DNA from 2 places in the Streptomyces sp. NPDC053513 genome. Region 2 is predicted to be linked to the other one. Evidence: predicted binding sites of a transcription regulator. Region 2 holds the regulator's gene; the other holds the start of a gene.
What was found. The regulator HspR, encoded in region 2, represses chaperone genes until heat shock. The targets are predictions, from matches to a motif close to TTGAGNNNNNNNNNCTCAA.
Positions count from the first base shown of each region.

Region 1: a site for HspR is predicted at 3,718-3,736, ahead of lon (endopeptidase La). Genes of this name have one in related genera too.

Region 1 is NZ_JBITXP010000009.1:213,239-219,217, reverse strand. It holds gene ACIGW4_RS18210 (lytic polysaccharide monooxygenase) at 1-409, shown strand, start outside; gene ACIGW4_RS18205 (DUF4240 domain-containing protein) at 601-1,182, opposite strand; gene lon (endopeptidase La) at 1,284-3,695, opposite strand; gene ACIGW4_RS18195 (TnsA-like heteromeric transposase endonuclease subunit) at 3,896-4,663, shown strand; gene ACIGW4_RS18190 (Mu transposase C-terminal domain-containing protein) at 4,674-5,979, shown strand, end outside.
Region 2 is NZ_JBITXP010000002.1:442,635-448,613, reverse strand. It holds gene clpB (ATP-dependent chaperone ClpB) at 1-1,683, opposite strand, end outside; gene ACIGW4_RS05295 (pyridoxamine 5'-phosphate oxidase family protein) at 1,806-2,210, shown strand; gene ACIGW4_RS05290 ((2Fe-2S)-binding protein) at 2,331-2,648, opposite strand; gene ACIGW4_RS05285 (hypothetical protein) at 2,656-2,868, opposite strand; gene ACIGW4_RS05280 (helix-turn-helix transcriptional regulator) at 3,002-3,982, shown strand; gene ACIGW4_RS05275 (heat shock protein transcriptional repressor HspR) at 4,130-4,576, opposite strand; gene dnaJ (molecular chaperone DnaJ) at 4,581-5,750, opposite strand; gene grpE (nucleotide exchange factor GrpE) at 5,784-5,979, opposite strand, start outside.

The DNA.
Region 1 (5,979 bases), on a different contig from region 2:
CGCCGTCCACACCACCGGCCGCACCGCCACCGACGGCTACTACAACTTCACGGGCACCTTCCCGGCCCGCACCGGACGCCACGTCGTCTACAAGATCTGGCAGCGCAACGACAGCCCCGAGGCCTTCTACAGCTGCTCGGACGTCACCTTCGGCGGCACGGCGGCGTCGACGTCGACGGGGAGCCGGGCCCAGGCCCCGACCGAGGCGAAGATCGCGGCGGGGGCCTCGCTCTCCACCGTGAGCCACGCGGGCCACGGCGGCGACGAGCAGCCCCCGGCCCTGTCCGCCGACACCGCCGAGGCCCCCTCCTCGCCGCTGCCGACGGCCCTCGCGGGCGCGGGCGCCCTCGCCGTCTTCGCGACGGGCAGCCTCCTCCTGAGCCGCCGCCGCGGCACGCCCGCCTCCTGAGGTCACGGGGCGCGCCTTGAGGCCGCCGGGGGCGCGCCTTGAGACCACGGGGACGACCCCGAAGCCGCGGGGACACGCCCTGAGGACCGCGGGGACGACCCCGAGACCGCGGGGACACGCCCTGAGGACCGCGGGGACGGCTCCGAGGCCGCGGGGCCGCCCCTGAGGGACCGCGGGGACTCCTCCGGCTCCTAGGAGCCGGAGGAGAGCGGGAAGAGGGCGGTGAGCCGGGGCATCGCCGACCCCTCCGGCCGGGGTCCCCGGTACTCCTCCCACTCCCCCGCCGCCTCCGCGGCGTCCTCCGCCTCCTCGACGGCGTCGAGGAACTCCTCGCCGTCGTCGTCCTCCTGGCCCGTCAGCTCGTCGTACGCGTCCTGTGCGACGTAGTCGAGCTCCTCCCACTCGGGCCACTCGTCGTCGTCCCACTCGTCGTGGTGCCGGCCCACGAGCGCGCGCACCCCGGGCACGTCGGCCAGCGCGTCCGGGTCGGCGAGGACCGACTCGTACACCTTCCGGCCCTGGCCCACCAGCCACAGCGTGAAGTAGTGGAAGCCGTCCTCCGTGCAGGCGCCGCCCTCGATCCGGTTCGCCGCCGTCCACAGCGCGCGCGTGTCCGCGAGCTCGGTCGCCCGCTCCAGACGCACCTGGAACGCCACGCTCTCGGCCTCCGGGCGCCGCAGCAACTCCGCCCGCAGCCATTCGAGCCGCTCCTCCCGGTCACCCGGCCGGCGGCCCAACTCGTCGATGAGAGCCCAGAAGGCGTCGTCGTTCATGCGTACGAGCATGCCAGTCCCGGCTGACATCCGGGTAAACGGCACCCGGGCACGCCGGAGCGGGGTGCCGCGGTCGGCACCCCGCTCCGGAACGTGGGGAGTTACGCCGCCACCTCCACCGGCAGCACCGCCGGCGCGAGGGCGATCTCCAGGACCTGGCGGACGTCCGTCACCGGGTGGACCTCCAGCTTCTCCAGGATCTCGGCCGGGACGTCGTCCAGGTCGGCCTCGTTCCGCTTGGGGATCACGACGGTCGTGATGCCCGCCCGGTGCGCGGCGAGGAGCTTCTGCTTCACGCCGCCGATCGGCAGCACCCGGCCGGTGAGGGAGACCTCGCCGGTCATGGCCACGTCCGTGCGGACGAGCCGGCCGCTCAGCAGGGAGGCGAGGGCGGTCGTCATGGTGATGCCCGCGCTCGGCCCGTCCTTGGGCACCGCGCCCGCCGGGAAGTGGATGTGCACGCCCCGGTCCTTCAGGCCGGTGACGGGCAGTTCCAGCTCCGCGCCGTGCGAGCGGAGGAAGGAGAGCGCGATCTGCGCCGACTCCTTCATCACGTCGCCCAGCTGACCGGTGAGGGTCAGACCGGCGGCGCCCGTCTCCGGGTCGGCGAGGGACGCCTCCACGAAGAGGACGTCACCGCCCGCGCCGGTCACGGCGAGCCCGGTGGCGACGCCCGGCACGGCCGTCCGCCGCTCCGCCGGGTCCTGGGCCGACTCCGGCACGTGGTGCGGGCGTCCGATGAACTCCCGCAGGCCGTCGGCGCCGACCGTGAACGGCAGCTCGCGGTCGCCCAGTTCGTGCTGGGCCGCGATCTTCCGCAGCAGCCGGGCGATCGAGCGCTCCAGGGTGCGGACGCCCGCCTCGCGGGTGTACTCGCCGGCCAGCTTCCGCAGCGCGGCCTCCTCCAGGACGACCTCGCCCGGCTCCAGGCCGGCCCGCTCCAGCTGGCGCGGGAGCAGGTGGTCGCGGGCGATGACGACCTTCTCGTCCTCCGTGTAGCCGTCGAGGCGCACCAGCTCCATGCGGTCGAGGAGAGCCTCGGGGATGGCTTCGAGGACGTTGGCGGTGGCCAGGAAGACGACGTCGGAGAGGTCGAGCTCGACCTCCAGGTAGTGGTCGCGGAAGGTGTGGTTCTGCGCGGGGTCGAGGACCTCGAGGAGCGCCGCCGCGGGGTCGCCGCGGAAGTCGGAGCCGACCTTGTCGATCTCGTCGAGCAGGACCACCGGGTTCATCGAGCCGGCCTCCTTGACGGCGCGGACGATCCGGCCGGGCAGGGCGCCGACGTAGGTCCGCCGGTGGCCGCGGATCTCGGCCTCGTCGCGCACGCCGCCGAGGGCGACCCGGACGAACTTCCGGCCCATGGCGTGGGCCACGGATTCCGCGATCGACGTCTTGCCGACGCCGGGCGGGCCGACGAGGGCGAGGACGGCTCCGCCGCGGCGGCCGCCGACGACGCCGAGGCCGCGGTCGGAGCGCCGCTTGCGCACCGCGAGGTACTCGGTGATCCGTTCCTTCACGTCGTCGAGGCCGGCGTGCTCGGCGTCCAGGACCGCGCGGGCGCCCCGGATGTCGTACTCGTCCTCGGTCCGCTCGTTCCACGGCAGTTCGAGGACGGTGTCGAGCCAGGTGCGGATCCAGGAGCCCTCCGGGGACTGGTCGCTGGCCCGCTCCAGCTTCTCGACCTCCTTGAGGGCGGCCTCGCGCACCTTCTCGGGCAGGTCGGCGGCCTCCACGCGGGCGCGGTAGTCGTCGGACTCGTCGCCCTCGGACTCGCCGTTGAGTTCGCGGAGCTCCTTGCGGACGGCTTCGAGCTGGCGGCGGAGCAGGAACTCGCGCTGCTGCTTGTCGACGCCCTCCTGGACGTCCTTGGCGATGGTCTCGGCGACGTCCTGCTCGGCGAGGTGGTCGCGGAGCTGGGCGGTGGCGAGCTTGAGGCGGGCGACCGGGTCGGCGGTCTCCAGGAGTTCGACCTTCTGCTCGACGGTGAGGAAGGGCGAGTAGCCGGAGTTGTCGGCGAGGGCGCCGACGCCGTCGATCTGCTGGACGCGGTCGACGACCTGCCAGGCGCCGCGCTTCTTGAGCCAGCTGGTGGCCAGCGCCTTGTACTCCTTGACCAGTTCGGTCACGGAGCCGGGCAGCGGGTCGGGCAGGGTCTCCTCGACGGTGCTGCCCTCGACCCAGAGGGCGGCGCCGGGACCGGTGGTTCCGGCGCCGATGCGGACGCGGCCGAGGCCGCGGATCAGTGCGCCGGGGTCGCCGTCGGACAGCCGGCCGACCTGCTCGACGACGCCCAGGACGCCGGTGGCCGCGTAGGTTCCGTCGACGCGCGGCACCAGCAGCACGCGGGGCTTGCCCGTGCCGGTGCGGGCCGCGGCCTGGGCGGCCTCGACGGCGGCCCGTACGTCGGTGTCGGACAGGTCCAGCGGCACCACCATTCCGGGCAGCACGACCTCGTCGTCGAGCGGCAGCACAGGCAGAGTGAGCGGCACGGACGCCATGGACTCAGAAGCCATGATCTCCCCTTCGGCAGTCAAGTTGAGCTATGTGCACTCAATGCTTGTGAGCCCCGGGATGTTCCCGGACGCCCGTTCGCTCTGAGCGATCACCCCCGCACTGTCCTGTGACGCCGGTCTCTTCGTTTCGCAGCTTTACTCTTCGTGTGCTCGTTCGCCTTGCAGAGTGACCTTTCGTCGCGGGGTGGGGTTAGCGAGTCGTGGCACGTGCGTTAGGGGTTCTGCCGGGTGGTGTCTCCGGGCCGCCGGCGGAGGGGTTTGAGGTCGCGTACACCGACCGGTGCGGGTCGGAGTTCCGCCTGCCGCTGATGGATGCCCGGGCGGTGCGGTTCGAGGACGTAGCGCCGGTACGCGCGTTCAAGTCGTACAAGGGACAGCGCCATCTGCCGGGCCTGTGGTGGTCGGCGACGGTCGGCGGTCACATCGGATACGAGTCCTGGCTGGAGCGCGATCATGTGATGCTGCTGGACTTCGATCCGTCGGTCGTGGGGATCTCCTCGCAGCCGTTCTGGCTGTTCTGGCAGTCGGAGGCGGGCAGGGGCGTCTCTCACGCGCCGGACTACTTCGCCCGCCGGGAGGACGGCACTGCGGTGGTGGTCGACTGCCGGCCTGCGGACCGCCGCAAGCCGAGGGATGTGGCGAAGTTCGAGGCGGCGCAAGCAGCCTGCATGCAGGTTGGGTGGGAGTTCCGGCTGGTGGGGAACCCGGACACGATCGTCCTGCGCAATGTGCGCTGGCTGGCCGGTTACCGGCACCCCCGGTATCGGCTGGAGCCGGTGGTCTGCGGATTGCTGGCGGCGTTCACGGAACCGCGGCCGCTGATGGACGGGGCGTCGTCGGTGGGTGATGAGATCGCGGTGCTGCCGGTGCTGTTCCATCTGCTGTGGACGCACGAGCTGACCGTGGACATGTCGGTTCCGCTGCATTCGGCGACGGCGGTGTCCGCGGGGGTGACCGGTGGCTACTAAGCGTGGGGCCGTGCTGCGGCCCGGTGACTGGATCACCTACGACAACGAGGACCACCAGGTGGTGGGGCTCGCCGGTACGTCTGTGCGGCTGCGGTCGCAGGCCGGGGCGGAATCGGTGGTGCTGGCCTCGCATCTGATGGCGGCGCCGGACTTCGCCGTCACCGGCACGGAGCCGCTGCCCGCGCTGGAGCCGTCGGGGCTCCTGGGAACGTTGCCGGAGTCGGTCCGGGAGGCTGCACGGGAATGGGAACGGCACATGGTGGAGGTCGAGACCGGGCTGCCGCCGGATGCCGTGGCGGGCACCGAGCCGCGCCCTGGGTATGACCCGGCTGTCTACTCCCTGATGGAACGGATGGCCGCGAAGGCGAGCGAGCTAGGAGTCACCGTTCGGACGGTGCAGAACCGACGGTCGCGCTACGTCCAGCAGGGGCTCTGGGGGCTGGTGGACCAGCGGGCGACCCGGACCTGGGAGGCTACGGGGCGGGCGGACGCCCGGCTGGTCGCGGCCGTCCAGGAGGTCCTGGACACGGAGACGCACACTTCGACGGGGACCCGGTCACGGCTGATTCGCCGGGTGGTCAAGCTGGTGGAGGCCACCCACGGCGAGGGGGTGGTTCCGCTGCCGAGCCAGCGGACCCTCTACAAGCTGGTCGACGCGCTCTCCACCGGTCGACACACCTTCGGTTCGGCGGTCACGCGGCGGCAGACGGCGAACCGCCCGCAGGGGCCATTCACGCCGACGTTCGCGGACCGGCCCGGGGAACAGGTGCAGATCGACTCCACCCCGCTGGACGCGATGGTGGTGCTCGACTCCGGGTTGACGGCCCGCGCGGATCTGACGATCGCGGTCGACGTCGCGACCCGCACGGTCTGCGCCGCAGTGCTGCGACCGGTGGGCACCAAAGCGGTGGACGCCTCGCTGCTGCTGGCCCGGATGCTGGTGCCCGAGCCGATGCGGCCGGGCTGGTCCGCTTCGCTGCGCATGGCGGCGTCGCGGATGCCGCACCTGCGGCTGCTGGACGTGGACGCGCGGATGGAACAGGCCGCGGCGAAACCGGTGATCGTGCCGGACACGGTCGTCATCGACGGCGGGAAGGTTTTCGTCTCCGACACGTTCCTGCGGGCCTGCGAACGACTCGGCATCTCAGTGCAGCGGGCGCGTCCGCGCACGCCGACCGACAAGGCGATCGTGGAGGCCACGTTCTCCTCGATCAACACGCTGTTCACCCAGCACCTGGCCGGCTACACCGGGCGGGATGTCTCCCGCCGCGGCGAGAAGGTCGAGGACCAGGCCGTCTGGACGGTTCCGGAGCTTC
Region 2 (5,979 bases):
CTCGCCCTCCAGGAGGCGGCCGGCGGGGATGCCGGTCCAGGAGCCGACCACGTCCGCGATGTCGTCGGGGCCGACCTCGTCCTTGACCATGCTGTCCTTGGCCGCCTCCTGCTGGGCCTCCGCCTCGGTGGCGGCCTCCAGCTCCCGCTCCAGGCCCGGGATCTCCCCGTACAGCAGCTTGGAGGCGGTGTCGAAGTCGCCGTCGCGCTGGGCGCGCTCGGCGCGGCCGCGGGTCTCGTCGAGGCGTTCCTTCAGCTCGCCGACCCGGTTGAGGGACTGCTTCTCCTTCTCCCAGCGGGCGGTGAGGCCGCGCAGCTCCTCCTCGCGGTCGGCGAGGTCGCGCCGCAGCTTCTCCAGGCGCTGCCTGCTCGCCGCGTCCGTCTCGTTCTTCAGGGCCAGCTCCTCCATGCGGAGCCGGTCCACGGAGCGCTGGAGCTCGTCGATCTCGACGGGCGAGGAGTCGATCTCCATGCGGAGCCGGGAGGCGGCCTCGTCGACGAGGTCGATGGCCTTGTCGGGGAGGAAGCGGGAGGTGATGTACCGGTCGGAGAGGGTCGCGGCGGCCACCAGGGCGGAGTCGTTGATCTGCACCTTGTGGTGGGCCTCGTACCGGCCCTTGAGGCCGCGGAGGATCGCGATGGTGTCCTCGACGGTCGGCTCGGCGACCAGGACCTGCTGGAAGCGGCGCTCCAGGGCGGGGTCCTTCTCGATCCGCTCGCGGTACTCGTCGAGGGTGGTCGCGCCGACCATGCGGAGCTCGCCGCGGGCCAGCATCGGCTTGAGCATGTTGCCGGCGTCCATGGCGGAGTCGCCTCCGGCGCCCGCGCCGACGACCGTGTGCAGCTCGTCGATGAAGGTGATGATCTGGCCGTCGCTCTCCTTGATCTCGGAGAGGACGGTCTTCAGGCGCTCCTCGAACTCGCCGCGGTACTTCGCGCCGGCGACCATCGCGCCGAGGTCGAGCGCGACGAGCCGCTTGTTCTTCAGGGACTCGGGGACGTCGCCCTTCACGATCCGCTGGGCGAGGCCCTCGACGACGGCGGTCTTGCCGACGCCGGGCTCGCCGATGAGGACCGGGTTGTTCTTGGTGCGGCGGGACAGCACCTGGACGACGCGCCGGATCTCGTGGTCGCGGCCGATGACCGGGTCCAGCTTGCCCTCGCGCGCGGCGGCGGTGAAGTCCGTGCCGAACTTCTCCAGCGCCTTGTACTGCCCCTCCGGGTCGGGCGTGGTCACCCGGCGTCCTCCCCTGCTCGTCTCGAAGGCGTCGAGCAGCTTCTTCGCGCTCGCGCCCTGCCGGTCGAGGATCTCACCGGCCTGGCCGCCCTTGGCGGCGATCCCGATGAGCAGGTGCTCGGTCGAGAGGAAGTCGTCGCCGAGCTCCTTGGCGCGCCTGTCGGCGTCGGCGAGGACGGCGAGGAAGTCGCGGTTGGGCTGCGGGGGCGCGACCGTGGACCCCGTGATGCTCGGCAGGCCGGCGAGGAGCCGTTCCGCACCGGCGCGGACGAGCGCCTGGTCGGCCTCGGCGGCGGCGAGCAGGTCGGTGATGTTCTCGTTGTCCTGACCGGTCAGCAGCGCGAGCAGCAGATGGGCCGGGGTCAGGTCGGCGTGTCCGTCCGACACGGCGCGGCTGCTCGCCGCGTTGATCGCGTCCCGGCTCCTGTTGGTCAGTTCGGCGTCCACGTGCGGTGCTCCTTCTGGGTTCTCGTGGGTCCTCTCCTTCTATGACCTCTCCAGGGTACACAAAGTTGAGTCGACTCCGCTCAAGGTGTCGGAGGGCGCCCTCCCGCGGGTAGTTTCCGGGCATGGCCACAGACCCCAGGAACCCCTCCGACTCGTACCTGAGCTTCTGGCGCGAGTACCACATGTGCACCCTGACCACCCCGCGCCCGGACGGCACCCCGCACGTCGTCGCGGTCGGCGTCACGTACGACCCCGAGGGCGGGTACGCGCGCGTGATCACCAACAAGAACAGCCGGAAGGTCGCCAACGTCCTGGCGGCGGGCGCGGAGGGCGCGCGGGTCGCGGTCTGCCAGGTCGACAAGGGGCGCTGGGCCACCCTGGAGGGCGTCGCCCGGATCCGTACGGAGGCGGAGGTCGTCGAGGACGCCGTCGCCCGCTACGCCGAGCGCTACGGCCGCACGCCGAGCCCGAACCCGGACCGGGTCGTCATCGAGATCGCCCTCACCCGGGCCATGGGCCGCGCCTGAGGGGGCGGGAAGGGCGCGGCGGGCAGGGAAAAGCACAGCGGCGCCATCGCGTTTCAGGTCCGCGATGGCGCCGCTGTGTGGGGGAAGTGCCGGAGCGATCTACAACGACGGGGGAATCGCTCAGGCACTGCGGGGGGTGGCGGTGATGGCCTCCGGTTCGATCAGCTGGTGGTCCCGCTGATCGAGGTTGACGAAGATCATGCCGTACCGGATGGCACAGCGGATGGGCTGCGGAGCGCCGCGGGGACGGCGCAGACAGCGGTACGCGCGGACGTCTTCGTCCTGCTCACGGGCGACGACGATCGGCTCTCCGAAGAGGGTGACCTTCAGCGAGTCGCCACGGTGGGGGATTGCCGTGGCGAGATCGACGAAGTGCCAGCCGGAGCGATAGGCCGAGGCCATCTCCCGGCGGAACCTGGGGTCATCGGGAACATTCATGTCCCGACTAGCTCCAGCCGGGGTCCTGCTGGGGGGCCACGCTCCAGCCCGGGTCATAGACGAGCGTGGCGTCGGCCAGGTGCCAACCGGGGTCGAGCTGAGCGGCCTGCACCTGCGCCGGCTCCGAGTGCCAGCCCGGGTCGAGGGCCACTCCCGCGCCCACTGTGGCGGCCGCGATGAAGGCGAATCCGGCCGCCGCGCGTATGAGCTTCTTCATCATCACCGAGCAACCTCACTTGAAGGCAACGTCTCTTTTCCAACCCCCGCGAGTAAGACGATGGCTTACTCTCTGCGCCTGCACCACCAAACCCAGGCATCATGTTCCTGAGATGCAGGAGCCTGGGGGTGTACATATGCGGAAACAAGCGGACGAAACAGGTCACCCTCATTCGCACGCCGAACTGTGCGAAGCGGGCTCCGAGCTGTACGCGGCCGCTCTGCGCACCGGCCGAATACCCCGGTCAGAGGCGGTCGAGGCACCCTGCCTCCTCGACCTGTCCCTGCTCCACCCCGACCCCGACGACGCCCAGTGGCTGCGTCCGGTTCCCCCCTCCGCGGCCCTCGCCCAGCTGCTCCAGCCGATCGAACGCGAGATCCTCGACCGCCGCCGGCGCACCGTCGCCCTGTCGGACGCCTTCGAGCCGTTCATGGCCATCAGCGCCCACGACTCCCTCTCCACCCACGCCATCACCGTCCTCGAGGGCATCGACCGCATCAACTCGACCCTCGACCGCGTCGTGGCCAACTGCCGCCAGGAGCTCCTCACCGTCCAGCCGGGCGGCGGGCGGCCCGCCCAGGCCCTCAGCGAGGCCCTCGACCGCGTCTCCCCGCTCCTGGGGCGCGGCATCAGCATGCGCACGCTCTACCAGCACACCGCGCGCCACACCGAGCTCACGCTGACCTATCTGGAGCACGTCGGCCCCGAGGTCCAGGTCCGCACCCTCGAAGAGATCATCGACCGGCTGATCATCGTGGACCGCGAGGTCGCCTTCATCCCGGCCCGCAGCGACCGCCAGGTCGCCCTGGAGCTGCGCCACCCCGGTCTGGTCGCCTACCTCGGCGGCGTCTTCGACCAGTTCTGGCAGCTGGCGGTGCCGATACGGGAGGAGATCCCGTACGACATCAAGACGGACGGCATCGGCGGCGTCCAGCGCTCCATCGCCCGGCTCCTCGTCGAGGGGCACGTCGACGAGGCCATCGCCCGCCGGCTCGGGATGAACGTGCGGACCTGCCGGGCGCACATCGCCAAGCTCGCCGCCGCCCTCGGCAGCGGCAGCCGCGCGCAGCTCGGCTATCTGATCGCCCAGTCCGGCATCCTCGAACGGGACAGCTGAACGACCGACGGGCCGTCCGAAGGACCGACGGGCCGTCGGAACGACCCACGGGACATCGGAACGACCGACGGGACACCCGAACGGCCCCGGACACGGCGGAGGCCCCCTCCACCGGGGAGGGGGCCTCTGCCGTGACGAGGTGAAGGGCTACTCGCCGCGCTGCTTGGGACGCCACACCACGAGGGCGCTCGTCTGCTGCACATCGGTGTACGGAACCAGGTCCCGGCGGTACGAGGCGTGCACCTGGGCCTCGCGCTGGCGCAGCGTCGCCGCCGCGCCCTCGACCGCCGCCGACAGCTCGGACACGCGGGCCTGGAGCGCCGCGACCTGGTTCTCCAGTTCGATGATCCGCTTGATTCCGGCCAGGTTGATGCCCTCGTCCTGCGACAGCTGCTGCACCTGGCGGAGCAGCTCGATGTCACGGGCCGAGTAGCGGCGGCCCCGCCCGGCCGTGCGGTCCGGGGAGACCAGGCCGAGGCGGTCGTACTGCCGGAGGGTCTGCGGGTGCAGCCCGGAGAGCTGGGCCGCCACCGAGATGACGTACACCGGAGACTCGTCGGTCAGTTCGAACGGATTACGCCTGCGCCCTTCCACCGGGTCACGCTCCCTTCGCGGCCTGGAACAGCTCGGCCCGCGGATCCTCGGAGGCGGTCGCCTCGCGGAAGGTCTCCAGGGCCTCTCGTGCCTTGTCGTCCAGCTCCTTCGGCACCGCCACCTCGACCGTCACCAGGAGGTCGCCGCGCGTGCCGTCCTTGCGGACCGCGCCCTTGCCCCGGGCGCGCATGGTCCGGCCGTTCGGGGTGCCCGCGGGCAGCTTGAGGGTGACCGCGGGGCCGCCGAGGGTCGGCACCTTGATCTCGCCGCCGAGCGCCGCCTCCGAGAAGGAGACCGGCACCGTGACGGTGAGGTTGTCGTCCTTGCGACCGAAGACCGGGTGGTCGTCGACGTGCACGACGACGTACAGGTCGCCGTTCTGCCCGCCGCGCTCGCCCGGCGCTCCCTTGCCGCGCAGACGGATCTTCTGGTTGTCGCTGACACCCGCCGGGATGCGGACCTGCATGGTGCGGGAGGACTTGGCCCGCCCGCTGCCCTTGCAGACCTCGCAGGGGTTCTCGGCGATGAGGCCGCGGCCCTTGCAGTCCACGCACGGGTCGGTGAGCGAGAAGCCGCCGCCGCTGCCGCGGGAGACCTGCCCGGTGCCGACGCAGGTCGGGCACACCCGGGGCGTGCCGTTCTTGTCGCCGGTGCCCGAGCACGCCGTGCACGGCTGCTGGCTGGACATCCGCAGCGGCACGGTCGCGCCCTCGATGGCCTCGGTGAAGCTGAGCGTCACCTCGGACTCGATGTCCTGGCCGCGCCGCGGCTGGGTGCGACCGGCGCCCCCGCCGCGGTTGAACAGTCCACCGAAGACGTCGCCGAGTCCGCCGCCGCCGAAGCCGCCCGCCCCGCCCTGGGCGCCCCCGAAGAGGTCGCCCAGGTCGAAGTTGAACGAACCTCCGGCGCCGGGACCGCCGGCTCTGAAACCGCCGTTCCCGAAGAGGGCGCGGGCGTCGTCGTACTCCTTGCGCTTCTTGGGGTCGCCGAGGACGTCGTTCGCCTCGGAGATCTCCTTGAAGCGCGCCTCGGCGCTCGCGTCACCCTTGTTGGCGTCCGGATGGTTCTCGCGGGCGAGCTTCCGGTACGCCTTCTTGATCTCGGCCTCGGTGGCGTCCTTGGGGACGCCGAGAACCTTGTAGTAGTCCTTCTCGACGAAGTCCTTCGTGCTCATCGACGTCCCTCCTCCCGCGTGCGGGTACGGCTGTTACTCGCTGTCCTTCTCGGAGTCATCCGACTCCTCCGCCTTCGCCTGGGCGCCCGGCTGGGGCTCGGCGACGGCCACGCGGGCGGGACGGATGGTCCGCTCGCCGATCCGATACCCGGGCTGCAGGATCGCCACGCAGGTCGTCTCGGTGACGTCCGGCGCGTACGAGTGCATCAGGGCCTCGTGGATCGTCGGG